DNA from 3 places in the Nocardiopsis gilva YIM 90087 genome. Region 3 is predicted to be linked to each of the others. Evidence: riboswitches for the same ligand, from Rfam matches in the RefSeq annotation. Region 3 holds a riboswitch; each other region holds the start of a gene.

Region 1 (10,281 bases), 2.0 Mb from region 3:
GGACTTCAGTCCCGAGAAGCTGACACACGCTCGCGACCTCCGCGGTTCCGGTCTGTAGTCGACCTCGTTATAATTAGAACACCAGTTCGAATTAGTGCCTACTCTTCCCCGCGGGCCGACGGCTTTCGCGCACCGCCGGTGCGGGCGCGTACGCGACGAGGGGAGTGGCCCGGTGGCACGTGTCTACGGTGTGCCCATCACGGTGGCCGAGCGGGAGGGGCGGCCGCGGCGCTTCACCTGGGACGGACGGATCTACACGGTGCGGCGGATCATCGACCACTGGGTCACGCTGCGCACCGACTGGGCGGTCGGGGCGCGCGACCGGCTGCCTCGGCGCACATTCTGGCGCGTGGAGGCGGGCTCCGGGCGCGGCCCGGGCGTCTATGAGCTGCGGCATGACTCCGAGAGCGGTCAGTGGCTGCTGGCGCGGGTCTGGGACTGACCCGCGCTACTTCACCTTTCGGTCGAGCCAGGCCAGGAACTCCTGATCAGAGAGGAAGACCCGGCTTCGGCTTCCCGCTCTTTCGCCTGCCACTCCTCGCTCCAGAACCATTCCTGATCCCGGGCCACGGGGATCCGGCGGGTGGCGTCTCCCGGTCGCTGTGGCTCTACCCCCATGACCACCCCGCCCTCGGGCGCTCCATCGACCTGACGCTGACGCTGCTCACCATTCGCCTGATCGCCATGTTGATCATGATCTCCTGCTGCCACGCGCCTTGTGGGGGTTTTCGGGGATTCCTGGGGAAAAGTTGCGGTGACGGGGGAGGCGTTCTCCCCACGGGCCACCCTCGGTCACCCGAGCACCATTTCGCGCAGGGCGCGCAGGCCGGGTTCGTCGCGGACTCCGGCGACGAGGAGGGTGGTGACCGGGCTGTCGCGCCACGCCTGGAGGCGTTCGGCGATGCGGGGGAGCGGGCCGACCAGGGAGAGGCCGTCGGCCAGCTCGTCGGGGACGGCGTCCACCGCCTCCTCGCGGCGTCCGGCCAGGAACAGCTCCTGCACCTTGTACGCGGCTTCGGCGAACCCCATCCGAACGAACACGTTGAGGTGGAAGTTCTCGTCGCGGGCGCCCATGCCGCCGATGTAGAAGGCGAGCGGAATCTTGGCGGTGCGCAGCGCCTCGGCGGTGTCCTCGTGCGGGAGCACGGTGACCGTGCAGGCGATGTCGAAGCCGTCGGGGGCCGCGGCGAGCGCGTCGGCGTACACGCCGGGGCTGATCTCCGGGTGGTAGAAGAGGGGCGTCCAGCCATCGGCGATCTCGGCGGCCAGGGCGACGTTCTTCGGCCCCTCGGCGCCCAGGTAGACGGGGATGTCCGGGCGCAGCGGGCGGGTGATGGACTTCAGCGGCTTGCCCAGCCTGGTTCCGCCCGGATAGGGGAGCGGGTAGTGCGGTCCCTCGGAGGTGGCCGGTGCCTCGCGGCGCCAGACCTGGCGCATGATGTCCAGGTATTCCCGGGTCCGTGCCAGCGGGCGCGGGAACGGCTGCCCGTACCAGCCCTCGACGACCTGCGGGCCGGACACCCCGATCCCGAGCCGGAGGCGCCCGCCGGAGAGGTGGTCGAGGGTCAGCGCGTGCATGGCGGTGGCGACCGGGGTGCGCGCGGAGAGCTGCACGATCCCGGTGCCCAGCCCGATTCGTTCGGTCCGTGCGCCGTACCAGGTCAGAGGGGTGAACGCGTCGGACCCGTAGGCTTCGGCGGTCCACACCGACTCATATCCGAGGGCCTCGGCGGCCCGCACCGTCTCGGTGGCGTCATCGGCGCTGGCGCCCCAGTAGCCCACCGCGATTCCCAGTTTCAGGTCCGTGGTCACGTGCGCTCCTTCGCTCGCTGAAGGACGTCGGCGTCTGGGGCGCATAGTAGAACTGGTTTCAGTTTCTGGATAGGGGCGCCCGAAAGCCCGGCTCCGGGATGGCACCCAACACGCGTGTGCCATTCTGGTGGGCGGTGCCGACGTCGGCGGTGCGACCTCGCGCGGGTCTGCCGCCGCACGCAGGAACCCGGTGTGAATCCGGGGCGGTCCCGCCACTGTGACCAGGGAGCGGACCCGCGACCAACGCCACTGCCGGACGCGACCGGTGGGAAGGCGGCGGGGACGCGGCGATCTGGGAGCCAGGAGACTGCTCGGCACCACGACAAACCCCTATGGGCGTGGACTCCCGAGGAAGGACTGACCCGCGTGAGCGCTTCCGCTCGCTACCCCTTCAGCGCGGTCGTCGGCATGGACGACCTGAAACTGGCGCTGCTGATCAACGCCGTGTCCCCGGCGGTCGGCGGTGTCCTGGTCCGAGGCGAGAAGGGCACCGCGAAATCGACCGTCGTGCGCGCCCTCGCGGCGCTCCTGCCCGACCTCGACGTCGTCGACGGCTGCCGCTTCGCCTGCGATCCCGCTGACCCCGACCCAGGCTGCCCCGACGGGCCGCACGCGCGGGACGTCGTGCCCGCTGAGCGCGACGCGCGCCTCGTGGAGCTTCCGGTCGGTGCGAGCGAGGACCGCCTCGTGGGCTCGCTCGACATCGAACGGGCGCTCACGGAAGGCGTGAAAGCGTTCGAGCCGGGCCTGCTCGCCGCGGCCCACCGCGGCGTGCTCTACGTCGACGAGGTCAACCTGCTCCACGACCACCTCGTGGACCTGCTGTTGGACGCGGCGGCGATGGGCAGGTCGCACGTCGAGCGCGAGGGCGTCTCGGTCGCGCACGCCGCCCGGTTCCTGCTGGTCGGCACGATGAACCCGGAGGAGGGCGAGCTGCGCCCGCAGCTCCTGGACCGGTTCGGCCTCACGGTCGAGGTCGCGGCCACCCGCGAGCCGTCCGAGCGCGCCGACGTGGTCCGCCGCCGCCTCGCCTTCGAGACCGACCCTGACGCCTTCGCCGCCGGGTACGCGCGCGAGGACGACGAACTCGCGGAGCACATCCGCGCGGCCCGCAAACGGCTGCCCGGGGTCGTCCTCACCGACGCGGCCCTTCGCCAGGTCACGGCCGTGTGCGCGGCCTTCGAGGTCGATGGTCTGCGCGCCGACATCGTCACGGCCCGCGCGGCCATGGCGCTGGCCGCCTGGCGGGACCACATCGAGGTGACGTCCGACGACGTGCGCGACGCGGCCCGGCTCGCCCTGCCGCACCGGCGCCGCCGCGATCCCTTCGACGCCCCCGACCTCGACGAGGACCGGCTGCAGGAGGCGCTCGACCAGGCGGGTGATGCCGACCCAAAAGGCCGTGAGGACACCCCGGAGGAGCCGGGGAGTCCCGACGACGGCGATGGGTCGGACGACAGTCCGCAGGAGAGCCAGGACAGCCAGGAGAGCCACGACGGCTCGGACACCGAGGACGCCCCCGCGCCGTCGCCGTCCTCGCCTGACTCCGGCGACCAGCAGGGGGAAGAGCAGGAAAGCTCCCCCTCGGGGCCGGGACAGCAGACGGGCGACACCACGAGCGAGGCGGGGGAGCCCTACCGCCCGCGGCTGTTCAGCGTCTCCGGGATCGGCCACGGGACCCCCGGCCGCCGTTCCCGCGCCGAGACGCCGTACGGCAGGACATCGGGGTCCCGTCCGCCGCGAGAACGCGTCGGGACGCTGCACCTGATCGAGACGCTGCGGGCGGCGGCACCCCACCAGCGGGCCCGGGGCCGCAACGGCCCCGGGCTCCGACTGGAAGGGTCGGACCTGCGGGAGGCCGTCCGCGAGGGGCGCGAGGGCAACCTCGTGCTGTTCTGCGTGGACGCCAGCGGATCGATGGCGGCGCGGCAGCGCATGCGCGCCGTCAAGGGCGCGGTGCTCAGCCTCCTGCTCGACGCCTACCAGCGGCGCGACAAGGTCGGGCTGGTCACCTTCCGTGGGCGGGGCGCCGAACTCGACCTGCCGCCCACCTCGTCGGTCGAGGCGGGCGCGCGCCGCCTGCGCGAGCTGCGTACCGGTGGGCGCACGCCGCTGGCAGCGGGGCTGCTGCGCTCGGCCGACGTACTGCGCGTCGAGCGCCTGCGCGACCCGATGCGCCGCCCGCTGTTGGTCGTCGTCACCGACGGTCGGGCCACGCAGGGCGGACTCGACGACGCCCTGCGCGCCGGGGCGTGGATCGGTGCTCAGGGTGTGGAGAGCGTCATCGTCGACTGCGAGTCGGGCGTGGTGCGCCTAGGGTTGGCCGCGCGGCTGGCCGCCACCATGGGCGGGACCACGGTCCGACTGGATGAACTGGGAGCCGACGCGCTGAGCGGACTGGTCCGGCACACACGCCACCGCGCCGCGTGACCCTACACGCGCCGTAGAAGACAAACCACCAGCGACAGACAAGGACCCACGACAGATGCCGCAGGGCAAACCGTCCTACGTCCCCGACGACGGACTCACGACGCGGCAACGGCGCAACCGGCCGCTGCTGATCGTGCACACCGGCACAGGGAAGGGCAAGTCGACTGCCGCGTTCGGCCTGGCCACACGCGGGTGGGCGCAGGGCTGGGACATCGGGGTGTTCCAGTTCGTGAAGTCCGCGAAGTGGCGGATCGGCGAGGAGAAGGCGCTGCGCGTCCTGGGCAACACCTCCGAGGGCGGCAAGGTCACCTGGAACAAGATGGGGGAGGGCTGGTCCTGGATCCAGCGCCCCGGCACCGAGCAGGACCACGCCGCCGACGCGGCCGAGGGCTGGAACCAGATCAAACGCGACCTGACCGCGGAGACGTATCGGCTCTACGTGCTCGACGAGTTCACCTACCCGATGAAGTGGGGGTGGGTGGACGCCGACGACGTCGTCGAGACCCTGCGGAACAGGCCCGGGAACCAGCACGTCATCATCACCGGACGCGACGCCGACCAGCGGCTGCTGGACGCGGCCGATCTCGTCACCGACATGACGAAGGTCAAGCACCCGATGGACGCGGGGCAGAAGGGCCAGCGCGGCATCGAATGGTGACGCGCCGCTAGCTGTCAGGTCGCCCCGGGTCCCCCCGTTGATCTCGGGAAAGTGCGCCAAGAAACCGCTGGAATTTGGCGCTTTTCCCCGAGATCAACGGGGGAGGTCGGTGGGGATGAGGCTGTAGAGCGCCATATCGCAGCGGCCTTCGTGCAGCCGCATCGCGTTGCGCTCGATGCCCTCGAAGACGAAACCGGCCTTCTCGGCGACGCGGCGCGAGCCGGTGTTGGCGGTCGCGGCCCTCAGCACGATCCGCTCGAAGCCCTGGTCAATGGCCCAGCGGCAGGCGGCGATCGTCGCCTCGGCGGCCAGACCTCGGCCGCGTGCCCACGGTGCCATCCAGTAGCCGATCTCGGTCGTCTGGGTCACCCACATAGTGCGCGTGAAGCCGATGGATCCGCAGAAACGGCCCGTGTCGCGTTCGATGATGGCCCACTTCTGCCCATCGCCGGTGACCCGGGACTCCGGCGCCACCGTCCGGCACCACGCCTCGGCTTCGTCGTGGGTGTACGGCACTCCGGGTTCGGGGAGCGGAAGCCACCTCTGAATCTCGGGGTCGTTGACCGCGGCGAAGACATCGTCGATGTCGGCTTCGGTGAAGGCACGCAGCGTCAACCGTTCCGTCTGCAGGATGACGATCGGCATCATCTGCTTGGCAGAGGTCATCGGTTCGGGCTGCATTCCGGTCCTTCCAACTCGTCGAACGTGTGCACGGCGCGGAGGAATCGAGCGGCCATGGCCGGGGCTCCCGCCCAGTGCACATGGAGGTAAGAGGCGTTCAGGGTGGCACTCGCGTATCCGTCGCCGCCACTGGATTTCCACTGCCAGGCGGGGTCGGTGCCGTGGGCGGGGGTGAGTGCGGTGCGGTGGAACTCGTGGCCGTGGACCCGGGTCCCGGCGGCGGCCAGGACGGAGTCGCGTACGGCGACGGCGGCGCGGTAGCCGAGGGTGAGGCGGCCCGTCATCCGTGCTTCGGCGGGGATGACCCCGCACATCGGTGCCCCGTCCAGCTCGCGCGCGAGGTAGAGCAGCCCGGCGCACTCGGCGGCCACAGGCGCACCGCGACCTGCCAGGTCGGCGACGGCGGATCTCAGCGAGGCGTTTCCGGAGAGCTCGGCGGCGTGCATCTCGGGGAACCCACCGCCGATGACGAGCCCGCGGGCGTTTTCCGGAAGCTTCTCGTCGTGCAGTGGATCAAATGCGACCACCTCGGCTCCACCGGCCCGCAGCAGCTCGGTCTGCTCGGTGTAGGAGAAGGTGAACGCGGGTCCACCCGCGACTGCTATCCGCGGGGAGGGCCCGGCCGAGCCCGACGCGCTGTCCGTTGGGGCGCCCTCGGGCGTCAGCAGCGCGGCCATCTCGGCGTCGGGGTCCCACGGCGAGCCGGGGAGCGGGGCGGCAGCGCGCGCCAGCGCGACGATCGCGTCCAGGTCGCAGGAGTCGGCGACCAGCGAGCCGAGCGCGTCCACGGCCTCGCGCGCGGCATGGGCTCGTTCGGCGGCCGGGATGAGGCCAAGGTGACGGGACGGAGTCTCGATGGCGGCGTGCCGCCGAATGGCGCCGAGAACCGGAACGCCCACGTCCTCCAGCGCGTCCCGTAGCAGCTTCTCATGGCGGTCGGAGCCGACCCGGTTGAGGATCACGCCGCCGACCCGCACACGCGTCTCGAAGGTGCAGAAGCCGTGCACGAGAGCGGCGATGGACCGGCTGGTCCGGGCGGCGTCCACGACCAGCACAACCGGCGCTCCGAGCTGCCCGGCGACATGCGCGGTCGAGGCGAAGTCCCCGGGGCCGTGGAAGTGCCGCGGCTCGGAGGCGCCGTCGAACAGGCCCATCACGCCCTCGATGACGGCGATGTCCGCCCCGGCGGCGCCATGCTCGAACAGCGGCACGATCCGGTCCTCGCCGCAGAGCACCGGATCCAGGTTCCGCGGCGGCCGCCCGGTGGCGAGGGCGTGATACCCGGGATCGATGTAGTCAGGCCCCACCTTGTGCCCGGACACGCGCGTTCCCCGAGCCGCCAGAGCGGCCATGAGCCCGGTGGCGACCGTGGTCTTCCCACTCCCCGACGCCGGGGCGGCGATCACCACGCGCGGAACCTGCGGCATGCGAGTATCCCTCTTCCTGCCCGACTGATCGACGACCGTCCAGGCTATGCGCACAAGAGAATCCCCGGGCACCAACGAGCGATGCCCCCGCGTGGCGGGGGCATCGCATGTTTCCGGTGCTACAGGCGGCCGGACTTCACCTCAGCGAGGAAGACGGACCACTCCGGCCGGGATGTGGCGTGCCAGCCGGGCCGGTGTCCCGGGACACCGGCCCGACCACCGTCGAGCGGTGGGCCCCACGGCTGAAGTTGCGGCGTCAGTGGTGGGCACGCGTTCCGCGTCGGCCGAAGCCGAGGAACGTGCCCTTCTGCTCCTCGGCGGTACGGGGATGTGGGGCCGCGGGCTGTGCGCCCTCCTCAGCCTCCGCCGCCGCCTCGGGCCGCGTCCCGGCGCGCACGGTCGTCCAGGCCACCGGCCAGAACACCACGATCGCGGCGACCGCCATCACGTAGAAGGCCCAGAACGGCGGAGCCACCATCGCCAGGGCCGTCACGACCAGCGCGATCGCCACCAGCCCCGTCAGGTCCCGGCTCATGATCGCGCCGCGGACGACACCCATCGCGAACGCCAGCGCCCCGAGCGCGAAGGCCACGGAACCGCTGATCAGCAGCGTCATGAACCACGGGTTCACGGCCTCGATCAGCGCCACGGTGTCGACACCCGTATCGATAGCGCCCGCGATGGTCATCTCGATCGCGGGCAGTCCCGCGAGGAGCACGAAGCCCGCGATGACCAGGGGGAACGCCCAGGAACTCCAGCGCTCCTCGCCTGCGTCCCTCAGGCGCCCGCGCAGGGCCAGGAAGGCGAGGGCGGACAGCGCGAAGGCCACCAGCGTCAGCATGTGCGCGGCGGCCCAGCGGGTGGTGTCGGCCTCGGCGGCCTCCGCGACGACCTCCGGGGTCGGCGCGCCGCCGGACACGAACGGGTGGTACAGGAAAGCGGCCAGCAGGACCACGGGGGCGATGGCCATGGCGGCCGCTCGGAACCAGTTACGGGTGGGTGTGGACATGGTGCCCACCTCCAGGACGAGATCCGACCCGGTCCGGGCGCCCGTTCAGCCCGGGCACGAAGTACTTATCGTCACAGTACGCCGGTGCCTCCGTCCTGGTATAGGCCCAAGGTCCCTGTCGTGCGGGATATTCGCAGGTCGGAGTCGCGTGTGGGCGTCGCGGCCGTCTATCCGCGCTGGCCCGCGCCACCGATGCAGGCGCCAGGGCGGGCACTAGTAGCGGTACCGGCCCGGCGGACGCCGCAGGGGAGCAGGTGATCGCCCGGCAGCTCCCTCCCGGTCACCTCGGCAAGGTCTTCACTGAGGTCCGTGAACGCGCTGAACGCCTCGGTCACTGGCTCACCTGGTACCGCACCGACGAGGGGTGGAGGTTCACCCTCACCGATTGCGCCACCGGGAACAAGCGCACCTACCCCTACCTCGCCCAGGTCCAGGCCCACCTGAACCGGGCTGAGCGCGAGCGTCGCTGACCGGCCCCCACAACCGCCGCCCGGCCCCACGGAAACGCCTCTGACTAATGCGTTTCTCGATGAATTGAAACGGATCGGTCGAATTCAGGTTGGCAATCCGCAAGGCTGACACTATCCAGATCCCTTGTCGTGCTGTGCTCGTCGGACGGGGCGCCAGCCATGTGTGGTGAGCTCCGCCCCCACCTCGGCGTTGGCTGAAGGGGGCCCTGAGCCGCGAGCCTGACCCAGATACGCTGATCCGCGGCATCTGCTGCGAAAGCGGCGGGAGTTGGACGACGGAAAGCGCGGTGGCATGGGCGCGAGCAGGCGGCTCGTCGGGGTCGGAGTGGGGCCGGGTGACCCGGAGTTGGTGACGGTGAAGGCCGTGCGGAGGATGCGCGAGGCCGACGTCGTGCTGGTTCCGGTCATGGCCCTGGATGAGCCGGGACGGGCGGAGGCCACGGTCCGCGAGCATGTGGACGATCAGTCCGTCGAGCGCGTCGTCTTCGCGCTCAACGATCGCGGAGGCCGCAGCGAGCGTCGGGTGCGGGCCTGGGACGAGGCGGCGCGGGCGGTGGTGCGGCACTTCGAGAGCGGGGCACAGACGGTCGCGTTCGCCACCATCGGCGACCCCAACGTCTACTCCACCTTCAGCTACCTCGCGCAGACCGTACGCGGCCTGGACCCCGACGTCGAGATCGAGACCGTCGCGGGCATCACCGCCATGCAGGACCTGGCCGCACGCTCGGGCAGCGTGCTGGCCGAGGGAACCGAGCCGCTGACGCTGCTTCCGGTGACCAGCGGGGTGGACCGGCTGCGGGAAGCACTGTCGGGGGATGCAACGGTGGTCGCCTACAAGTTCGGCCGGTTCGCCCCGGAGGCGGTGGCGGCGCTGCGCGAGTCCGGTCGCCTGGAGGACGCCGTGTACGGTTCTCGCCTGGGGCTCGACGATGAACGGATCGCCCCGGCTGCGAAGCTGGAGGGCGAAGAGCTCCCGTACCTGTCGACACTGATCGCCCCGGCACGCCGGGGCGAGCGCGGAGGGAAACTGTGAACGAGGCCCACCACGCGGCGGCGACCGATCACAGGAAGCAGGAAGCGGCGGTCGCCTCCGGGAACCAAAGCACGCCCGACCGACGGACCGGGAAGGTCACCTTCGTCGGGGCGGGCCCGGGCGCGGCCGACCTGTTGACGATCCGGGCGGCACGCGCGATCGAGGACGCGGACGTGGTCATCTGGGCCGCCAGCCTCGTGCACGAGGACGTTCTGCGGCACGCACGCGGAGACGCCGAAATCGTCGATTCCGCGAAGCTGCCGATGGAGGGCGTGCTGCCGTTCTACGAGCGGGCGGTGCGCGAGGGTATCCGCGTCGCGCGGATCCACTCCGGCGACCCGTCCCTGTGGGGCGCGGTGCAGGAGCAGCTGGACGAGTGCGTCGAACTGGGCCTGGAGGTCGAGATCATCCCGGGCGTGTCCAGCGTCAGCGCGGTGGCGGCCCTGGCCCAGCGAGAACTCACCATCCCCGAGGTGGCCCAGTCGGTGATCCTCACTCGGCTCGGCGGCGGCAAGACGCCGATGCCGGAGGGCGAGGAGGTCCGCGAGTTCGCCCGGCACGGCACCACCATGGCGCTGTTCCTCTCGGCGGCCCGCTCCGGGCAGCTGCAGCAGGAGCTGCTGGAGGGGGGCTACGCGGCCGACACCCCCTGTCTGATCGCCTACCAGGCCACCTGGCCCGACGAACTGGTGCTGCGCTGCACGCTCGGCGAGCTGGAGGCCACCCTCAAGGAGCACAAGCTGTGGAAACACACGCTCGTG
Region 2 (10,281 bases), 1.7 Mb from region 3:
TCGTTCGGCGAGCAGCCGGAGCATGGTCGGGTGCGGGCCGAGCGGGCGTCCGTAGACGTAGTCGAACCCGTCGTGCCGTTCCTTCTCGCGGATCAGCGCGCCGGGGATGTCGCCCTTGGCGTGTCCGGCCGCGACCAGCATCATCGGCACGCTCACCACACGGCGGTGGCCCCGGCCGTAGAGCTCGCCGACCGCGTCGGTCAGCGGCGGCGGCGAGAGCTCGATGAAGCCCCCGGCGACCTCGCGGTCGTCGAGGCGGCGGTCGAGCCGCTCGACGAACGCCATGAAGTCGGCGACGCCCTTCTCGTCCCGGGTGCCATGTCCGACCAGCAACAGCGGGGGTTTCATCGTGGACCTCTCACGTTCTTCTCGGGCTGGCCCCGGCTCGCGGCGGCCGGGGAGATTCATGCGGTGGGGACGGGAAATCGGCCGGACGGCCACGGTCACGGGGTGGGGCCGTAGAGCAGGGCGTTCAGCGCGGCGGCCGCCACGGCCGAGCCCCCCTTCTCCGAGACGTTGCTGACCTGGGGCAGTCCGGACTCGCGAAGGGCGGCCTTGGACTCGGCGGCACCGACAAAGCCGACCGGGAGGCCGATGACCAGGAGCGGATCGACGCCGCGGGCGATGATCTCCTCGAGCGCGGTGGGCGCGCATCCCACGACCCAGACCGCGCCGGGGCCGACCTCGGAAAAGGCGGATCGGACCGCGGCGGCGGAGCGGGTGATGCCGGTCGCGCGGGCCAGGCGCGCGGTGTTCTCCTCGGCGATACGGCAGACGCTGGGGCGGGCGGTGATGCCGGAGGCGACCATGGCGACGTCGGCCACGATGGGGGCGCCGTCGGCCAGGCCTGCCGCGGCCGCGGTCACCGCGGTGTCGTCGATGACCAGGTCGGTGGCGTAGTCGAGGTCGGCACTGGCGTGGATGACCCGTTCGGCGACGGCGCGGCTCAGCGGTGGCAGGTGCCCCAGGTCGACGCGTGACCGCAGGATGCGGAAGGACTCCACCTCGATCGGATGGACCTGACGGTTCAACTGCGTTCCCTTTCTCCGTTCAGCTGTTCACCGCTGTCGGGGATCGTGGTTCCGGTGCGCGGGCCGACCACCGGGTTCGGCGCCGCCCTGGCCTCGGATCACGCACCGGTCTCTGCCGGTCCGTTCTCTGCCGGTCCGTCGCCCACCTCGATGATCGCGTCGGCCGGGCAGACCTCGATGCACTCCAGGCAGCCCGTGCACCGCTCCGGCAGCACGTCGAGCGTGCCGCCGTTGGGACGGAAGGCGTGTTCCGGGCAGGTCAGCAGGCACGCGCCGCACGCCGTGCACGCCGAGGTCACGGCCACGGGCGCCACCGCGCAACCGAGTTCAGGCATGGCTCCCCCACGGTGTCGGACCCGGTACCGCCGCTTCGAGCGGGGCCGCGCCCGGTCACCTTACATGGCCACCGGATCGTGTCCACGCGGCCGGTGGTGCCGGGCGCGGTGCGCCCCCGATGTGGTTTCGGCGTGGCCGCAGGCCCTACGCCGCAGGGGTTTCGGGCCTACTGACGACCGCTATTGCGAATACTTGGCTATTGCGAACCTCGCGGCCAGGGCATACCTTCGTGGAGCCGTGGTGTTCGGGAAGTCCGGTGCGAAACCGGCGCGGCCCTCGCCACTGTGAACGGGAAGCCCGGTGCCCCGCCCGCCGCAGCCAGCGGAACGGACGGCTCACGGCCACTGGGGGACGTCCGGCCGCGGACGCGCCCTTGGGAAGGTCGGCGACGGGCGTCGACCCGGAGCCAGGAGACCGGCCACGGCACGTGACGACCGTCCACGAGGTGTTGGAGATTGGTCCCCCACACATGCATATCGCCGAAGGCTTCCTCCCGCCCGTCCACGCCGTGGCCTGGACCGCGGTCTCAGCGCCGTTCGTCATTCACGGCGTCCGCTCGCTGACCACGACGATCCGGACCAACCCCGAGTCCAAGCTGCTTCTCGGTGCCGCCGGTGCGTTCTGCTTCGTGCTGTCCGCGCTGAAGATCCCCTCGGTGAGCGGCAGCAGTTCCCATCCGACGGGGACCGGCCTGGGCGCGGTGCTCTTCCGACCACCGGTCATGGCCGCCCTCGGCACGATCACCCTGCTGTTCCAAGCCTTACTCCTCGCCCACGGCGGCCTGACCACGCTGGGCGCCAACGTCTTCTCGCTCGCGATCGTCGGGCCGTGGGTCGCCTACGGTGTGTACCGCCTGGTGCGGGGGCTGACCAGGGCACTGCCGGAGCACACGTCGCTGGGGCTCGCGGTGTTCTTCGCCGCCAGCCTGGCCAGCCTGGGCACCTACTCGGTGACCAGCCTCCAGCTCGCACTCGCCTTCCCCGACGCGCAGAGCGGCGTCCTGGGCTCGTTCGTCAAGTTCGGCGCCATCTTTTCGGTCACCCAGATACCGCTCGCGATCATCGAGGGTCTGGTGACCGTGATCATCGTGCGACTGCTGATCAAGGCGAGCCGGAGTGAACTGCTGCGGCTCGGCGTGCTGCGCACCGCCGCGGCCCCCACCACCCCGGTCGAGCGAAAGGCGGTGTGAGCGATGACGTCGACGAACCCGAACACCGAGCGCCCGCCGAGCGGCGAGCCGACGAACGAGCGCAGCCGCCGATGCCCACCGCCGAAGGCCGAACCGCATGGGCGGCGGAGCCGAGTGAGGAGGGGAGCGCGAGCCGAGGCGCAGGACGGCGACCGGCACCCCGCGGCGTGGGCCACCTGGGCCATGGTCGCCGCCATCGCCGTGATCGCGGTTCTGCCGCTGGCGATAGGTGCGGGCGACTCCCGCGAGGAACCCTTCGCCGGCGCCGACGCGCAGGGGCAGCAGGCCGTTGAGGACATCGACCCGGCCTACGAGCCGTGGTTCTCCCCCATCGTCGAGCTGCCCTCGTCCGAGGTCGAGTCAGGGCTCTTCGCGCTGCAGGCCGCGATCGGCGCGGGCATCATCGGCTACTACTTCGGCGTCGTGCGCACACGCTCACGGATGCGCACGGAGCAGGCGCAGGCCACCGGCGGCCCGACCGACTCCACCCGTGCGGGAGACGCGGCCGGTGATGCGGTGGCTGATGCGAGCGGCGCACCTCGGGGTGCGGAAGTCCCGGACGGCTCCGAACCGACGCGCGGCTGAGCAGCGGCGCCCATGCTGGCCATCGATGCCGCCGCCTACAAGAGCCCGTGGCGCGACGTGCACCCCGCCGTCAAGGGCACCCTCTTCGGCGGCCTGCTGCTGTGCGCGCTCGCCCTCCCGGCCTGGCCGGGCGCCGCGATCACGGCGGTGACCGCCCTCGTCGTGGCGTTCGGCCCGGCAGGGGTGGAGCCGCGCGCGTTCGCCCGCGCCGCCTGGGCTCCGCTGCTGTTCATCCTCACCGGATCGGTGACGCTGCTGTTCAGCGTCGGCGCTCCGGGCGACGCGGCCGCCGGCCCCGCGCTGGGGCCGGTGGCGTGGGACCCCGACGGTCTGGCGCGGGCCGCCGAAATCGTCGGCCGCGCCACGGCGGCACTGCTGTGCCAGCTGCTGTTCGCCTTCACCACCCCGCTCGCCGACCTGCTGCCCCGCCTCACCCGCATCGGGCTGCCGGCCGCGCTCGTGGAGATGGTCGCGCTGATCTACCGGATGCTGTTCGTGACGCTCGACACCGCCCGCCGCATCGGCACGGGGCAGGCCGGACGGCTGGGCTACGCCACCCGGCGCGCCTGGATCCGGTCGGTCGGCTCCCTGGGTGCCGCGCTGTTCATCCGCTCCTACGACCGGGCCCAGCGCATGCAGCGGGGCCTGGAATGCCGGGGCTACACCGGCGAACTGACCGTCCTCGTCGACGCGCTGCCGCTGCGTCCCCAGGCGCTCCTCGCGGCGGCCGCCGTCCCGCTTCTCGTCGCCGCGGCGACCATCGGCTCCGGAGTCTGGCTTTGACCTCGCTTGACGTGTCCCCCGGCGGTGCCCCCGCCACCGCACCCGCCGTGCTGGCGGGGCGCGACCTGGCCTTCGCCTATGACGACGCCGACCCCGTCTTCACCGGTCTGAACGTGGCGGTCGCGGCCGGGGAGGTACTGGCCGTGCTGGGCCCCAACGGCGGGGGCAAGACCACGCTGCTGCGCCTGCTGGCGGGCAGCCTGCGGCCGCGGTCCGGGGAGATCCTGCTGGACGGCGCCGGTGTCCCGCAGAGTCGGCGCGGCATCGGCGGCCTCCGCCGCCGGGTCCAGCTCGTCTTCCAGGACCCCGACGACCAGCTGTTCTCGGCGAGCGTGCGGCAGGACGTGTCGTTCGGACCGCTCAACCAGGGGCTGGACACCGACACGGTACGCGAGCGCGTGGACTGGGCGCTCGATGCTCTCGACATCACCGGCCTCGCCGGCCAACCCACCCACCTGCTCTCCTATGGGCAGCGCAAGCGCGTGGTGCTGGCCGGAGCCCTGGCGATGCGCCCCTCCGTCCTCATCCTGGACGAACCGACCGCCGGGCTCGATCCGGCCGGGGTGGAGTCGCTGCTCGCCACGCTGGAGGGGCTGCGCGCGTCCGGCACGACGCTGGTCGTCTCCACCCACGAGGTGGACCTGGCCTACCGGTGGGCGGACCGCGCCCTGGTGATCGATCACGGCGTGCTGGGTGTGGGACCGGTCCGGCAGGTGCTGGGCGACACCGCCCTGCTGTCCGCCGCCCGCCTCCGCCCGGCCTGGGGTCCGGCGGTGGGCCGGGCGCTGCGCACGAGCGGGCTCCTCCCCGACGACGCCCCCGACCCCCGCACGCCGGAGGAGGTCGCGGCGCTGCTCGACAGCGACCGTTGATCTCGGGGATATCGACCGAATAATCGTCGATGTAGGGTCGATATCCCCGAGATCAACGGAAGGTCAGCCTTTCCAGGTGTAGCCGCGGGGGGTGACGAAGCGCCCGGCGACGGCCCGGCTCGCCGAACTGCCGACGAGCACCACGGTGAACATGTCCACGGCGTCCACTCCCCCGGCGAGCATCTCCTCAAGCGTGGTCATGGTGATGTGCTCCCCGTCGCGGGAGGCGTTGTGCACGTGGCCGACGGGGGTGGTCGCGGGCCGGTGTTCCGCCAGGATCTCCAGCGCGCGGGGCAGCTGCCAGTCGCGTTTGCGGCTGCGCGGGTTGTAGAAGCAGACCGTGAAGTCGCCCTCGGCCGCCGCCCGGACGCGGCGTTCGATCGCCTCCCACGGCGTGTGCAGGTCCGACAGCGAGATATAGGCGTGGTCGTGGCCGAGCGGGGCGCCGAGCAGGTTGGACGCGGAAACGGCAGCGGTGATGCCGGGGACCCCCACGACGTCGATGTCGGGACCGGCGAAGTCGAGGGCGGGGCTGGCCATGGCGTAGACCCCGGCGTCGCCGGACCCGATGAGCGCCACGGCCGCGCCGGTCCGTGCCTCCTCGACGGCGGTGCGGGCACGCTCCTCTTCCTGGCCCAGGCCGCTGGTGAGGATCCGGGTTCCGGGCCGCAGCAGGTCGCGCACCTGGTCGACGTACTGGTCGAGGCCGACCACCACGGACGCGCGGCGCAGTTCGGCGACGGCCCGGGGAGCGGTCAGGTCGCGGGCGCCGGGCCCCAGGCCCACGACGGCCAGGCGGCCCGCGGACGCACGCGGGCGACGGCCGCGGTGGCGTTGGCGCTCTTGCGCTTGGCGGCGACCAGCTCGGCACCGCGCCCGGCGCCCGCCGCACCGTGCAGCGCCGCTGCCTCGGCGACGCTCGCGGTGCCGACCTCGGCGCGCACCACCTCGCTGGGGTTGGGCACGTCCACGTCGGCGAGTTCGGCGGCGGGGTAGGTCACCACGTCCCAGCCGCGCTGGGCCGCGGCCCGCAGGATGCCCTCCTCATCCGCCTTGAGGTCGACGGTGGCCACCGCCCGCACCGATTCCGGGGCCAGCCCCGCGTCGGCGAGCACCTGGTCGATGAGGCCGCCCACCTCGTCGGCGCTCACCCCGCGGGCCGAGCCGACGCCGATGACCAGTGAGCGGGGCCGGTAGACGACGGTCGGCGGCCCATCGTCGGCCCGGCCGTCGTCGCGCTGGTCGCTCACCCGGATCACGGCGGCGACCGCCTCCAGCGGCGTTCGCGCGGAGACGGAGACATTGTCCGGGAGGGGCGGGAGCGGCCAGGCCTCCGCGCCCTCCAGCCGGACGGGCTCGCCGGAGAGGACCGCGGCGCCGACGGCGGCGAGCGGCCCGTGATCGGCGATCGTGAACCCGAGCTCATCGCCATAGGAGTCGAGCGGCGTGGTGCGCGCGCTGTCGCTGGCTGTGGTGATGACGGGTCGGCAGCCGAGGACGCCCGCGGCGCGTTCGGCCAGCTCGTTGCCGCCGTGGTGGCCGCCGAGGACCGCGACGGCGTGCTCCCAGGATTCGTCGACGCAGACCACGGGCGGGTCCGTGGTCTTGTCGCCGAGCAGCGGAGCGAGGACGCGGACGGTGGCGCCGACCGCCAGGAAGCTCAACACGGCCCCGCACTCGGTGAACGCGGTGCGCAGCGCCTCGGCGGGGCGCTCGGCGGTGATAGTGCGCACCGTTCCCGGCCATGCCGCGGCCAGCCGCTCGGCGGCGGCCCGCCCGCGTGCCGTGACGGCGATGACGCCGATGTCCCTCATGTCGTGCCTTCCCGTTCCTGCTGTTGTCCAGGGTGGTCGGTCGTGCCCTCGGGCCCCGCCGACCTCCCGATCGTGCCGTGTGCCGGTCGGCCGTCCTCCGCATCGCCCGCGTCGGGCCGGAGCCCCCACAGCAGCGTCACCGGGTTGACGGCGGCGAACCGCAGGGACCCGTTGGGGAGAGGCGCCAGCCGGGACGCCTGGATCTGGGTGCCGGACACCCCGTATCCGGACGCCGCGAGGAGGTCGTGCACGGGGCGGACGCGGTCGACGGAGGCGAGGGCGGCCACCACCCGCTCCGGGTGGTGCCGGCGGAGGGCCTCGCCGATCACCGCGTCGTCTCCGCCGCCGAAGAAGATGGCGTCGGGGGCCGGGCGCTCGGCACGGTCGGCCAGGGACGCGGGAGCGCGGCCTTCGCAGACCTCGACACGGACGCCGTGCGCGCGGGCGTTGCGGCGGATGCGGGCGCAGTCGTCGGGGTTCTTCTCGAAGGCGACCGCGTACGCGCCGAAGCGGGCGCACTCGACGGCCACGGAACCGCTGCCGGCACCTACGTCCCACACCACCGTTCCGGGTCGCGGGGCGAGGTGGGCGAGCGCGAGGGCGCGCACCTCGGCCTTGGTGATCATCGATTCCCGGTGGGCGAACTCCGCCTCGGGCAGCGCCCAGCCGTCCGGGGCACCGTGGTGGCCGGGCATCCAGGTCATGGCCGACGCCACCGCGTGCCGTGGTTCGACGGCGAGCACGACGTTGGGATGCGCCCAGGCCCGCCCGGCGTCGCCTTCCTGCTCGACGCGGGCCACTTCCTCGTCGTCGGTGCCGAGACGCTGGGCGACATACACATCGCGACCGGCGCGCAGCAGTTCGGGGATGAAGGCGCCGGGTTCCGCCGAGCCGGGGGCGGTGAGGATGGCGGCCTTGGGGTGCGCCAGGGCGGCGGCCAGAGCGCGGCGGGCCGAGCGCCCCGACGCGGCGCGCCCGTGGGCCGACAGGATGACAGCGTCGTCCCAGGGCAGGCCGACGCGGGCGAAGGCGGTGGCGACCGAGGAGACGGCCGGGACCACCCGGGGCCGGGCGCCTCGCGCGCGCAGCGCGCGGACGATCCCGAAGAACCCGGGGTCGCCGGACGCCAGCACGGCGACCGGGCCCTCCCAGGCCATGACCTGGTCCAGGACGGGGTCGAGGGCGCCCATGGGGATGCGGTGGGCGCTCTCGGGCACGTCGACGGCGTCGAGGTGCCGACGCGCTCCGGCCACGCAGGTGGCCGTCTGAAGCGCCGCGGTGGCCTGCTCCCCGAGCCGCCCACCGTCGAGCCCGATGACGGTGATCACGTGGGGGTGTCTCCGGCGGTCACGGTACGGATCTGGATGTCGGTCACGGACACCAAGCATCCCAGATCACGACGGCCGCGCGCGCTCCGGGCCGGTCGGCGCCTCCGAGGCGGCGCCCAGATGACGGGGCGGAACACGCGAGGCGGACGCTGTCAAGGGCGCCCACACCCCCGATGGGGGAAATACGAGCACCCCCATAGGGGGATATCCACGCTCCCCCTTACCGGGGTACCGGGGACGCCAATTCAATGGGGCCTCTTGCCCATTCTCGGAACGCTTCTCAAAATGGGACGTAGTCGAGACTCATTTAGTTCATTGATGCATTCTATATTGACACGAAAAAACCAATGACGGCGCCGGGCCACCACCATGGCCGCCGCCCAGCGGCGCCGTCGCGCACACCCACGGGGAACCTGCGCGTTCAGCGCGGCCAGGTGGGGTTGAACCGGACATTCTCAAGGGGCACCGAAGGCGCGACCGGGGTTATGCGCCCCTCCTTCCACGACCACGGCCCGCAGCCCTTCCGGTGCCCGCGAAAGTACGAGGGATCATCATGCCGCCCACGACCACCACAACCGAATTCCGGCTCGGTAGCGCCCCGGGGGGACTTCCCGAGATCGGCCACGCGATGGAGTTCCAGAAACGTCCACTGGAATTCATCACCTCCCTGGCCCCCTACGGCGACCTCGTCCAATTCCGTTTGGGGCCGACACCGGTCTACCTCGTCCGGCACACCGAGCTCATCCAGGAGATGCTGCGCAACACCCAGACGTTCGACAAGGGGGGCGAGATCTTCGAGAAGTCCCGGGCCTTCTTCGGCAACGGCCTGGCCTCCTCGAAGGACGAGACCCACCGGCGCCAGCGCCCGCTCGTGCAGCCGTCCATGCACGTGCGCCGCATCGCCGAGTACGTCGAGGTGATGTGCGATGAGGCCGTCAACGTCACCGGGACGTGGGCGGAGGGCGAGAGCTTCGACGTCACCCCGGCGATGCAGGCCCTGACCACGGGCGTCACCGCGCGGACGATGTTCTCCACCGGCGGCGGCCCCGACGCCATCGCGGAGGTCCAGCACTGCCTGCCCACCATCCTGCGCGGCGTCTACACGCGGATGACCGCGCCGGAGGAGATGATCGAGCAGCTCCCCGCCGCGGAGAAGGAGGAGTTCGACGACGCGCTCACCCGCCTGCACGGCCTGGTCGACAAGATCATCGAGGACTACCGGAGCGCCGGGGCCGACCGCGGCGACGCGATGTCGATGATGCTGAGCGCCCGCAACGAGGACGGCGAGGGCCTGACCGACCAGGAGATCCACGACAACGTCATGAACCTGTTCTCGGGCGGGGTCGAGACCACGGCGTCGTCCCTGGCGTGGACCTTCCACCTGCTCGCCGAGCACCCGGAGGTCGAGCGGCGGATGCACGAGGAGCTCGACGAGGTCCTCGATGGCCGCGCCCCGACCAACGACGACCTCAACCGGCTCCAGTTCACCCGACGCGTGTTCACCGAGACCCTGCGCATGTACCCGCCGGTGTGGCTGGTCAGTCGCACCACGCCAGACGAGGCCGAACTGGGCGGCCACACCATCCCGGCGGAGAGCACGCTGATGTACAGCCCTTACGTCGTGCACCGCAACCCGGAGGTGTTCGACGACCCCGACACCTTCGACCCGGACCGCTGGTTGCCCGAGCGCATGCGCACCCACCCGCGCGGGGCGATGATCCCCTTCGGGGCGGGACGCCGCAAGTGCCTCGCCGACAACTTCGCCATGACCGAGGGCGTTCTCGCGCTCGCCATCATCGGGTCGCGGTGGCGGCTGCGCCACGCCCCCGGCACCACGGTCACCACGCACGTGGCCGCGACGCTGGGTCCTGGACCGCTTCCCATGACCCCGGAAGCGCGCCGGAGCGGGGTGGATCCCGCATCCACCGGCTGACCGGCGCCGACGGGTGAGGGACGACACCTTGGGCGGCATCGTCCCTCACCCTGAGGGCCTCTCTCCCGGCCACCGTCCATCGCTGGGAGATACCGAAACGGCCCCGGGAGCGTGCTCCCGGGGCCGCCCGTCGCTTGAGGGACGCAGAGGCTCAGGCGTCGCAGCAACCGCCCGCCGCGGCGGGCTCGGCCGCCGGGACACCGACCTTGGGCATGCCCAGCAGTACACCGGGCTGCTCCTGCTGCTGACCGTTGCGCGCGGCCCAGGCGTCGCCGGCGCGGGTGCGGCGCAGCGAACGCACACCGGAGTCGGCCACCAGGTGGTGCGGCGCGGCGTAGGTGACCTCGACGGTGACGAGGTCACCGGGGCGGGGCGCGTTGTCGCCCTCTTCCGTCGAACTGTGCTCGCTG
Region 3 (10,281 bases):
GACGGGCGCCTCCGCCGCGGAACAGGCCGACACCCTGCTCGACCTCGCCCGCCGCCTGTAGGGCGGCCCCGCCCCTCTCCATTCCGTTGATCTCGGGAAAGTGCGCCGAATACTCGCGAGTATTCGGCGCACTTTCCCGAGATCAACGGGGGACCGGCCGATGGACGAACAAGGCGGAGGCGCGCCCGCCTCCCCAAGCGGACGCGCCTCCTGGAATGCCGCGAAGCAGCATTCCCTTGATTACCAGTCGGTTTGGAGGGTCGCCCTGTCGAGGAGGGCCAGAAAACCGCTCCAGCAACCGTCCGGTAACCCCTCGCCGGAGCAGGGCTCCGGCGAGTGCCGACCCACACGCTCGCCCCCTCAGCGAGTCGCGTCCGGTCGGCGGACCGCCGATGCCGGGCCCCGCCCCCTCAAACGGGGCCGCGCGACCTCGGCGGTGCCGGGGGAAATTGGTCTCTAAGCGCTCATCGGTGGCTTCCCTACCTCGTTGAGGAACGTCAGGGCGTGGTCGAGATCGTCGGGCAGGGCGACAGTCCACACGTCGGCCTCATGGCCGAGGCACAGTTCGTCGCGGAGCCGCCGCACCCGCTCGTCCAGGTGGGGGGAGAGCGGGGCGAGCACGGCGATGCGGCCGCGGCTGAGCAGCGCGATCGACTCGCCCTGGGTGAAGACCTGGCGCAGCTCGTGACCGAGGACGATCAGCCGGGCGGTGCGCCGCCACGGGTCGATACCCGAGGCCAGCGCCACGAGGATCAGCACATGCGTGGCGGAGGGGTGCGCCTCGGGCCCACTGCCCCGGTACACCTCGCCCAAGCGGGTGCGCAGATAGGCCGTGGTGGCCAGGCCCGTGAGCGGGTCCTGGCAGTCGTCGCGGGAACGCCCGCCGTCGACCCACCCCTCGGCCACCGACGTCACCAGGTCCAGCGGCGGAGCCGACCAGCCGAGGACGTCGGTCAGCGCGGCGAAGTCGGTCAGCGCCGCACCGATGGAGGTGCCGGACCGTGCTCTGGCCTGTCCGAAACGTACGCATGCCGCCGACATGTCGGTTCCCTCGAACGCCGCCGCGCAGAGAGATTCCACGGCCGGGGTCCACCAGTCATCCGGCGGATCCCACCCGGTCTCCCGACTACGGAGGCACCAGAGCTCGCGCAACCGGCGACTGGATATGATCCGTTTCACCAGTTCAGAGCCCTCCACTTCGATCCCCAATCCTGTCTCTTCGCCGTTTGGCGCCGTCCGGTCCGACGCTGCCGGACGGGCCCGCGCCCCCGTTTCGGCGGGCCCGTCCGAGCGCCTTCACCCGTAAAGACAGCCGTAGGTGGCAGTTATGACGCGAGTTCGAGATATTTTTTTCTCAGGCCTTCTGCGGGGCGTTTCGGGAGGTCGGCGCCGAGGCGTGAAACCTCGGCGGTGCGGGGCGTCCAGCGGGCGGCGCCGGAGGGCCGCACCGGTGGTTGGACACGGGATCCGGACGCAGCGGAAAGGCAACGCATGACGGAACCGCAAGGCGATCACACCGAGCTACTTATCGGTGACGCCGAGCTTCTCGAAAGGGTCCGTAGCGGAGATACCGCCGCATACGCCACCCTCTATGAGCGGCACATCGACGCGGCGCGCGGCCTCGCCCGCCAGCTTGTCCGCGGCGAGGCCGAGGTCGACGACGTCGTCGCCGAGACCTTCACCCGCGTCTTCGGCGTCGTGCAGCGCGGCGGCGGACCGGACGACGGGTTCCGCCCCTACCTGCTCACCGCGGTCCGGCACGCCGTCTACGACCGGGCCCGCGGCGAGAAGCGCCAGGTCGTCACCGACGACATGGAGAAGTTCGACCGCGGCGAGCCCTTCGTGGACCCCGCCCTGCAGGGGCTGGAACGGTCGCTGATCGCCCGCGCCTTCCTCGCGCTGCGCCCCGAGTGGCAGTCGGTGCTCTGGTACACGGAGATCGAAGGGGTCAAACCCGCCGAGGCCGCCACGATCCTCGGCAAGACCCCCAACAACGTCGCCGCGCTCGCCTACCGCGCCCGCGAGGGCCTGCGCGAGAAATACCTGCAGATGCACCTCTCCGGCGAGGCGTCGGCGGAGAGCTGCCGCCCGGCGCTCGGCCTGCTCGGCTCCTACGTGCGGGGCGGGCTCGGCAAACGCGACACCGCCACCGTCGACCGGCACCTCGACGAGTGCGCGGAGTGCCGCGAGGTCTACGCCGAGCTGATGGACGTCAACTTCGGCCTGCCCGGCATCATCCTCCCGCTGTTCGCCGGCCCTGCCGCGGCCGGCTACCTCGCGTCGCTCCCCGGCGGGGCACTGTCCGCGGGCTGGTGGGGGCGGATGTCCCGGGGCCAGCAGCAGGCCACGGCCGCGGGCGCGGCGGCCACCGCCGTCGCGGCGGCCGCGGTCATCGCCCTGGTCAGCAACGACGAAACGGTCCCGCCTTCGCCCGACCAGCCGCCGGTCGCGGCCGAGCCGCCGGAGTCGCGGCCGGACCGGCCGCAGCCGGAGGACCCGCAGCCCGAGGCCCCTGACGCCGAGGAACCGGCGCCCCGGGCCCGCGGCCCCCACACCTCCGCCGCCAGTGGCGGCCCCGGAGGTTCCCGCCCCCGACCCGCCGGTGATCCTCCCCCCTGTGTCGGAGGAGCCGACGCCCGCCCCCTCGCCGTCGCCGCCCGAGCCCGACGAGCCGGTGGAACCGCCGGAAGCCGGCGTCCCCGACCTCGCCCCGGATCGACCCGGTGGGCGCGCTCGTGCCGGGCCGCACCGGGATCATCGTGATCAGCGTCGCGAACCGCGGCGACTCCGCCGAGGCCGACGTCGTCGCGGAAGTCGATCTGCCTCCGGGCGTCGCCCTCCGCGCCAGCGGGCGCCGGGGGAACGCCGCCCCCTTCGCTCCCAGCGACAGCGGCTGGAGCTGCACCGCCACCGCCGACGGCGGGAAGTGCGTCCGATCCGGTCTGGACGCCGGTGCGCGCACCACCGAATACCTCGACGTCGTCGTCTCTCCCCGCGCTACAGCGGGCGACCCCCCGCACATGACCGTGAGCTCCGGCGACGCCCGAGCGACCGCGGCCGGCTCGCGCGGCGTCGACCGGGGAGGCCAACCGGCCCGCTACGCCGCGGCCGGGCAGGTGCGCACCGAGAGCACCGGGAACGCGCTGCTGACCTGCGTGGACGATGACGATCGCTGGCGCCCCTGGCCGTGGTGGCCGATCGTGGTGAACAAGCCGGGCGGCGAGGTGACCCCCGCGCCCCCGGCCGCTCCGGCCTCTCCCAGCGGCTCGACTGCCTCCACCGCCCCCGAGGCCGACGAACAGCGGGCACCCGCCGCCCCGGACCCCGTGCCCGCACCCGCGTCGAGCGCCGGTCCCTCCGCGCCAGCGGCGCCACCCCCGTCGCCCTCCACATCGCAGTCCCCCTCCGCACTTCCCAGCCCCGCGCCCACTCCCGATGCCCCCTCCCCCGACGACGAGGACATCGACACCTCGGTGGACGACAAGGCCGAGGACGAGGCGGAGGAGACGATCGAGGAGATCATCGGCGAGTCCTCCGAGAGCGGCGAGTGCGCGCGTGCGCTGCAGCGCGAGGGCGAGTTCCGCGACAACGACATGTGGGACATGCGGCCCATGGACCTCGACGACGACCCGGGCACGGAGATGTCCAGTTCGGCGCGGTGGTCGCTGCCCGAGGGCGGCGCGGTCCGCTGGGCCGGGCTGTACTTCTCCGGTTCGGGCCGGTCCCCCGCGTCGGCGACGGCGAAGCTGCGCGGGCCGGGTGCGGACTCCTACATCGATGTGCGCGCCGATGAGGTCGGCCGCGCGAGGCTGCCCGGCTACCCCGCCTACCAGGCGTTCGCCGACATCACCGACATCGTGCGGGCACAGGGCGGGGGCGAGTGGTGGGTCGCCGACGTCCCCACGAAGACCGGAACGAGCACCTACGCGGGCTGGAGCATGGTCGTCGTCCTGGAGGACCCGGCCGAGACCTACAACCAGGCGATGGTGCTGGACGCGTCGCAGACCGTCTTCCACGACGACCAGGGCATGCGCTTCCCCCTGGCCGGACTGCTTCCGGCCGCCGTCCCGGCGACCGTCGACGTCGTCGCCTGGGAGGGGGACGCCGACCTTCCGGGCGACCAGGTGCTGTTGGACGGCACCGCGCTCACCCCGCAGGGCGGTGACGCGGATCCGAACAACGCCTTCGCCAGCTCCGCGCGCGGTGCCGTCGGCCCGCCGCTGGCGTTCGGCACCGACGTCGTGCGGTTCAACCCGGTTCTCCCGCGGGACCCGGAGGTCCGGCTGGTGACCCGGCAGGACGCGTACCTGGCCGGCGCGGTGGCCGTGACGGCGCCGATGCGGACATGACGACAGGCCCGAGAGCAAACAACCGCAGATCTCCGTGCGGCATCGGAATCCGCGCAGCTAGGACGCGTGAACCGAGGGTGATCATCCGGCCACGGGTGTCGGAGGGGGCACGCAAACCGAGACAGACTTGGTTAGGCTGTGGCCCGGCCTGTCTATTGGCCGAGGGCCGATCGTTGGATAGACCCGGTACATGCCCCCAGGTCCGGGTGACCAGCACAATGGGAAGGGGCGGTGTCGCGTGGATCGCTGCGCGCTGTTCGTGGACGCCGGCTACCTCCTTGCCGACGGTGCGATGGCTGTGCACGGAACCCGGAACCGGGACTCCGTGTCATGGGATTACGCGGGACTCGTTCAGCTCCTCAACGAGGTGGCGCGTGACCGCACGGGGCTCCCTCTGCTGCGCTGCTACTGGTACGAGGCGACGGCCGACGGCCGCCGCACCCAGGAGCAGGACGGCATCGCGGACATTCCCGGCATCAAGTTCCGAGCCGCGCGTATCCGTCCCGGCAGACGGGAGGGCGTCGAGAGCTACGTGCAACGGGACCTGACCACGCTCGCGCGCACGGGAGTGCTGTGCGAAGCGGTCCTGGTCAGCGGAGACGAGGACATGGCGCAGGTCGTGTCGGACGTCCAGGACCTCGGCGTCAGGGTTACCGTCGTGCACATCTCGGTCGAGGGCAACTGGACGATCTCGCGGGCGCTCCGCCGCGAGTGCGACGACCTCATCGAGATCGGGGCCGGGCACCTGCGCCCGTATGTCAATCTCCTCTCGGCCACCGGCGACGAGTCGGCCGAGACCACCACCCCGCTCACCAACGGGCGCTCGCACAGCGGCCCCGAGGTGACGCGCCGCCCGGTCACGGCGCACACCGGCGCCTCCAGGGTCGAACCTGCGGTCGGCAACACGGGTGGGATGGAGGCCATGTTCGCCTCCACCGGGGCGCAGCAGGCCATGACCGGCAGCGCCATGGACCAGCTGCGCGCCATGCGCCAAAGCATCGCCCAGCAGCGCGGCGGCGACCACCTCGCCCCGCAGGGCGGCACGGACTCCGGCCGCACCAACCCCTCCGGGCCCATCGACGTCAACGGGTTCCCGTCCGGCGGGTACGCCCCGCCGCAGCGCAGACGCGGCGAGGAGCCGACCGGCGGCCAGCAGTCGATGATGGCCAACCCGCCCACCGGTCCGCAGCCCAGCTTCGGCGCCACCGGCGGCGGACCCGCCGGACCCGCTGGACCCGGCGGCGGCACCGGGGCGCACCCGGGCATGCGCGACGTCGTGCAGAACGGCTACGGCGGTCCCGCGCAGGGCAACGGGGTCCCGCCAGGGCACCCCATGGGCCCCCACCAGCAAGGACCGCACCAGCAGGGGCCGCACCCGGCCGGACCACATCAGACCGGTCCCCACCACGACCCGATGATGGGCGGCGGCGCGCAGGGCTACGAGCGCGGCGCCCCACCCGGCCGGGGAACACCGCCTCCGGGGCCGGACCCCCGCGACCCCCGGTACCGGTCGCACACCGGCGAGAATCCGGCGTACGGAGGTAATACCGGCCCAAACCCTACCTATGGGGCCAGCACGGAAACTGAATCCGGATTCTCCGGTTCCCACGGACCCCGTCCGGGACCCGGATCCGGTGCTGGCCCCCGCCCCGAGCAACCGACCGCTCACGGTCCCTACGCCCCCACACCCCCGGGTGTGGGGCGCGTCGGGCCCGGAGCGGCATCGGCGTATTCCATCGACGACGCGGTGAATGCCGCGCGCCAGGAGGGGAACGACTTCGCCGAGTCGATCGCGCGCGACGCCCCCACCCTGTGGCTGGAGGCGGTGCTCGCGAGCCGTCCGCGGATGCCGTCCGACCTGGAGGCGCGCCTGCTGCAGGGGTCGGCGCTGCCGATCGACTTCCTGCTGCGCGACGAAGTCCGCGACGCGCTGCGGAACGGCTTCTGGAGTGCCCTGGAACGTGCCCGAGGCTGAGGTGTCACGGATCCGGGGCACGGCGCGGACCGAAGAGGGACCTAGGGAGGCTGGCAGTGACCCGCGTGACCACAGCCGATCTCGACCGGCTGGAATTCAGGGCGGTCCAGTCCGGCGACCATACCGATGTCGCACGCGAGCTCATCGCGCTCGCCAACCGGGTCGAGTCCGACAGCGAGATCTCCCGCGCCGAACTCTTCGTCCGCGCGGGTGAACAGTGGGAGATGGCCCAGGAGTTCGAGCGGGCCACGGCCGCCTACCAGCGGGCGATCGACGACGGCGGCATCACCGTCATCGACGCCCGCGCCCACCTGGCGGGGGCGCTGCTGGAGCTCGACGAGATCGACGCGGCCTACGCGCAGCTGGAGCGGCTGCGTAAAGAGGGGCCGCGCAATCTGCCCACCTACATCACCATCGCCGAGACCCTGCAGGCCCACGGCGACCTGACGGGGGCGCACGACTGGTCGACCCTGGGCGTGGAGCGGTTCCGGCACCAGGACGTGTCGGCCTATGTGCACGACCTGCTCATGGAACTGGTGCGGACGCGCTTCCGGATCCGGATGGACCTGGGCCTGACGGAAGACGCCCTGGACCGGCTACTCGACGACGAATAGCCGCCGCAGACGACGTCGCCGATTCCCCCGTTGATCTCGGAGATATTGGGGTCTCACGAGCGATTTTGACCCCAATATCTCCGAGATCAACGACAAGGGCGGAGCAGTGCCCGGCCCTCGGCATAGGCATCGACCAGGCTCCCGCCGCTGTAGTGCGCCCCGGCGATGTCGGCGAGGTGGTGATCGGCGTTGACCGCCACCGAGTGCGCAAGGTGCCGGAAGAGCGCCGCGTCCGACATGGAGTCCCCGTAGGCCACGCACCGCTCGCGCGCGATTCCCGCGTGTCGGCGCGCCTCCTCGACGATCCGCGGCTTGTCGGCGGGAGTGAGAATGTTCTCCGGCAGGGGTGGCTCAGTGAACGGCAGGGCCGGGAACCGGGACGCCACCACCTCATCGAAGCCAAAATCGAACAGTCGCTCGGCGTAGAAGTCGGGCGACATCGTGATGACCATCGAGCGCTCGCCCCGGGAGCGGATATCCCCGCACACATCGGCGATTCCGTCGAGAAACGGGCCGCTGCGGAAGACCCCTGCGACGTGGTCGTCGGTGAGCATGGGCCACACCTCGGGCAGCGCGGCGGCGAAGGCGCGGGTGTCGATCTCGCCGCTGGCGAAGGCCCGTTCGAGGTCGCGCAGCTCCGCCTCCGTGCCGGTCGCCCGTGCGATCTGAAGACTCGCGCTCGTACCCTTGAGCAGGGTGCCGTCCATGTCGAACACGTGCAGGTAGCTCATCCCCCTCGTGTACCACGGGCCCCGCACGCTCCGCGACCGAAAATTCACCGCGACACACCCCTATATTGAGGTGTTCCCGGCCGGGCGCCACTAGATGTAGTATCTCTCCCGCTGATGGTTCACCCGGCGGTCGAGGCGTTCTGATCGTTCGACGCGGGTGAGGCAAGAGGGAACCCGGTGCGAGTCCGGGACTGCCCCGCAGCGGTGAGCGGGAACGAACGCCATCCCCACGGCACTGGGCGCCACGCCATGACCCCCGGGAAGCCGATGGCCGGTAGGTGGAGGACACGGGTCACGCCGTCCTCCGACGCCCGCGAGTCCGAAGACCTGCCATCGGCGTGCACGCGTCCGACGTGCACTGCAACGGGGCCTCGAGGGCGGGCCGCCGCGAATCAGGGAGTACGACGACCTCGCGCCGAGGGGCGCGGGGCGAACCCTCCCCTGTGTGCTGGTGCGCGCCGTCCTTCGACACCCCAACCGGTTGTCGTCTACCTGGTTGGAGCCACCATGACCCTCGATCTCGACGTTGCCGCGGCGGAGCCCGCGCACGCGAACCCCGCGAGCGATCCGATGGAGCGGGTCGGACAGGTGGTGCACGAGGCCTGCGCCGGGCTGACGGGGGTGTCGGCCGACAAGGTCATCGCGGAGACCCGGCGCGGCCTCTACCCCGGGATCACCTCCGACGAGCTGGAACTCGCGCTGGTCATGGCGGCTCGCACGTTCGTGGAGGCTGACCCCGACTACTCCCACGTCGCCGCGCGGCTGCTGCTGGACAAGCTCCGCCGGGAGGCGCTGACCTTCCTCTCCGGCGCGTTCGACGAGGCCGACCAGGCCCAGATGGCCGAGCGCTACTCCGACTACCTCGCGGCTTACATCGCCCGCGGCGTGGAACTGGGCCAGCTCGACCCCCGCCTCGCCACCTTCGACCTCACCCGCCTCGGCGCGGCCCTGCGCCCCGAGCGCGACCTGGACTTCACCTTCCTCGGCCTGCAGACGCTGTACGACCGCTACTTCCTGCACAGCGACGGCACCCGCTACGAGCTGCCGCAGGCCTTCTTCATGCGGGTCGCGATGGGCCTGGCCCTCAACGAGGACGACCGCGAGGCGCGGGCCATCGAGTTCTACGGCCTGATCTCGTCGTTCGACTTCATGTGCTCCACCCCGACCCTCTTCAACGCGGGCACCCAGCGCGCCCAGCTCTCCTCCTGCTTCCTCACCACCATCGGCGACGACCTGCAGTCGATCTTCCACGGCATCAGCAACAACGCGCTGCTGTCCAAGTACTCCGGCGGCCTGGGCAACGACTGGACCCCGGTCCGCGGCATCGGCGCCCACATCAAGGGCACCAACGGCCAGAGCCAGGGCGTCGTCCCCTTCCTCAAAATCGCCAACGATACAGCCGTGGCTGTCAACCAGGGAGGAAAGCGGAAGGGCGCGGTCTGCGCGTACCTGGAGACCTGGCACATCGACATCGAGGAATTCCTCGACCTGCGCAAGAACACCGGTGACGACCGGCGGCGCACGCACGACATGAACACCGCCAACTGGGTGCCCGACCTGTTCCTGCAGCGGGTCGAGGCCAACGGCGAGTGGACGCTGTTCTCCCCCGACGAGGTGCCCGACCTGCACGACCTCTACGGGGCCGAGTTCGCCGAGGCCTACACCGCCTACGAGCGGGCCGCCGAGGCCGGGGAGATCAAGGTGTGGCGCCGCGTGCGCGCGGTCGACCTGTGGCGGCGCATGCTCACCATGTTGTTCGAGACCGGGCATCCGTGGATCGCCTTCAAGGACCCGTGCAACCTGCGCTCGCCGCAGCAGCACAGCGGCGTGGTGCACTCGTCCAACCTGTGCACCGAGATCACCCTGAACACCAGCGCCGACGAGGTCGCCGTCTGCAACCTCGGCTCGGTCAACCTGGCCCGGCACGTGACCGAGGACGGCATCGACGCCGAGCGGCTGCGCCGCACCGTGCACACGGCGGTGCGCATGCTCGACAACGTGATCGACGTGAACTTCTACACGATCCCCGAGGCCGAGCGGGCCAACATGCGCCACCGGCCGGTGGGGCTGGGCCTCATGGGGTTCCAGGACGCGCTGTTCAGGCTGCGGCTGCCGATGGGCTCGCAGGGCGCGGTGGAGTTCGCCGACGAGAGCATGGAGCTCATCTCCTACCACGCGATCACCGCGTCGATGGAGCTGGCCGCCGAGCGCGGGGCCTATGAGACCTTCGAGGGCTCGCTGTGGAGCAAGGGCGTGCTGCCGATCGACTCGCTGCAGCTGCTGGACGACGCGCGCGGCGGTGACCTCGACGTCGACACCACGGCCCGGCTGGACTGGGAGACCCTGCGGGAGCGTGTGCGCACCGTGGGGATGCGCAACTCCAACGTCATGGCGATCGCCCCGACGGCCACCATCGCCAACATCACCGGCGTCGGCCAGTCGATCGAGCCGATCTACCGCAACCTGTTCGTGAAGTCGAACATGTCCGGCGACTTCACCGTCGTCAACCCCTACCTGGTGCGCGACCTCAAGGAGCGCGGCCTCTGGGACGACGACATGGTCTCCCAGCTCAAGCTCTACGACGGCAGCCTCGGCGCGATCGACCGCGTGCC

Evidence for each region. Region 3 has a riboswitch for cobalamin ahead of CDO52_RS01025 (ribonucleoside-diphosphate reductase subunit alpha). Riboswitches for the same ligand answer to the same signal wherever they lie in the genome.
Region 1: linked by a shared signal. The riboswitch ahead of CDO52_RS09820 (putative cobaltochelatase) and the one ahead of CDO52_RS01025 (ribonucleoside-diphosphate reductase subunit alpha) in region 3 are both predicted to bind cobalamin.
Region 2: linked by a shared signal. The riboswitch ahead of CDO52_RS20550 (energy-coupling factor ABC transporter permease) and the one ahead of CDO52_RS01025 (ribonucleoside-diphosphate reductase subunit alpha) in region 3 are both predicted to bind cobalamin.

The regions. Positions count from the first base shown of each region.
Region 1 covers NZ_CP022753.1:2,125,219-2,135,499, forward strand. The annotation lists gene CDO52_RS09810 (DUF6504 family protein) at 173-442, shown strand; gene CDO52_RS09815 (LLM class F420-dependent oxidoreductase) at 793-1,812, opposite strand; cobalamin riboswitch at 1,993-2,122, shown strand; gene CDO52_RS09820 (putative cobaltochelatase) at 2,179-4,242, shown strand; partial or broken gene cobO (cob(I)yrinic acid a,c-diamide adenosyltransferase) at 4,295-4,900, shown strand; gene CDO52_RS09830 (GNAT family N-acetyltransferase) at 4,994-5,581, opposite strand; gene CDO52_RS09835 (cobyrinate a,c-diamide synthase) at 5,563-7,008, opposite strand; gene CDO52_RS09840 (hypothetical protein) at 7,265-8,017, opposite strand; gene CDO52_RS09845 (hypothetical protein) at 8,272-8,487, shown strand; gene cobI (precorrin-2 C(20)-methyltransferase) at 8,780-9,520, shown strand; gene cobM (precorrin-4 C(11)-methyltransferase) at 9,517-10,281, shown strand, end outside.
Region 2 covers NZ_CP022753.1:4,582,739-4,593,019, forward strand. The annotation lists gene CDO52_RS20535 (sirohydrochlorin chelatase) at 1-348, opposite strand, end outside; gene CDO52_RS20540 (precorrin-8X methylmutase) at 444-1,031, opposite strand; gene CDO52_RS20545 (DUF362 domain-containing protein) at 1,130-1,366, opposite strand; cobalamin riboswitch at 1,589-1,804, shown strand; gene CDO52_RS20550 (energy-coupling factor ABC transporter permease) at 1,795-2,556, shown strand; gene CDO52_RS20555 (energy-coupling factor ABC transporter substrate-binding protein) at 2,560-3,141, shown strand; gene cbiQ (cobalt ECF transporter T component CbiQ) at 3,154-3,924, shown strand; gene CDO52_RS20565 (energy-coupling factor ABC transporter ATP-binding protein) at 3,921-4,796, shown strand; gene cobJ (precorrin-3B C(17)-methyltransferase) at 4,860-5,582, opposite strand; gene CDO52_RS28885 (cobalt-precorrin 5A hydrolase) at 5,552-6,610, opposite strand; gene cbiE (precorrin-6y C5,15-methyltransferase (decarboxylating) subunit CbiE) at 6,607-7,938, opposite strand; gene CDO52_RS20580 (cytochrome P450) at 8,492-9,871, shown strand; gene miaB (tRNA (N6-isopentenyl adenosine(37)-C2)-methylthiotransferase MiaB) at 10,023-10,281, opposite strand, start outside.
Region 3 covers NZ_CP022753.1:162,347-172,627, reverse strand. The annotation lists gene CDO52_RS01055 (hypothetical protein) at 1-61, shown strand, start outside; gene CDO52_RS01050 (hypothetical protein) at 457-1,080, opposite strand; gene CDO52_RS28505 (sigma-70 family RNA polymerase sigma factor) at 1,492-2,763, shown strand; gene CDO52_RS29030 (hypothetical protein) at 2,724-4,349, shown strand; gene CDO52_RS01040 (NYN domain-containing protein) at 4,588-6,324, shown strand; gene CDO52_RS01035 (hypothetical protein) at 6,381-6,938, shown strand; gene CDO52_RS01030 (HAD family hydrolase) at 7,025-7,669, opposite strand; cobalamin riboswitch at 7,768-8,018, shown strand; gene CDO52_RS01025 (ribonucleoside-diphosphate reductase subunit alpha) at 8,177-10,281, shown strand, end outside.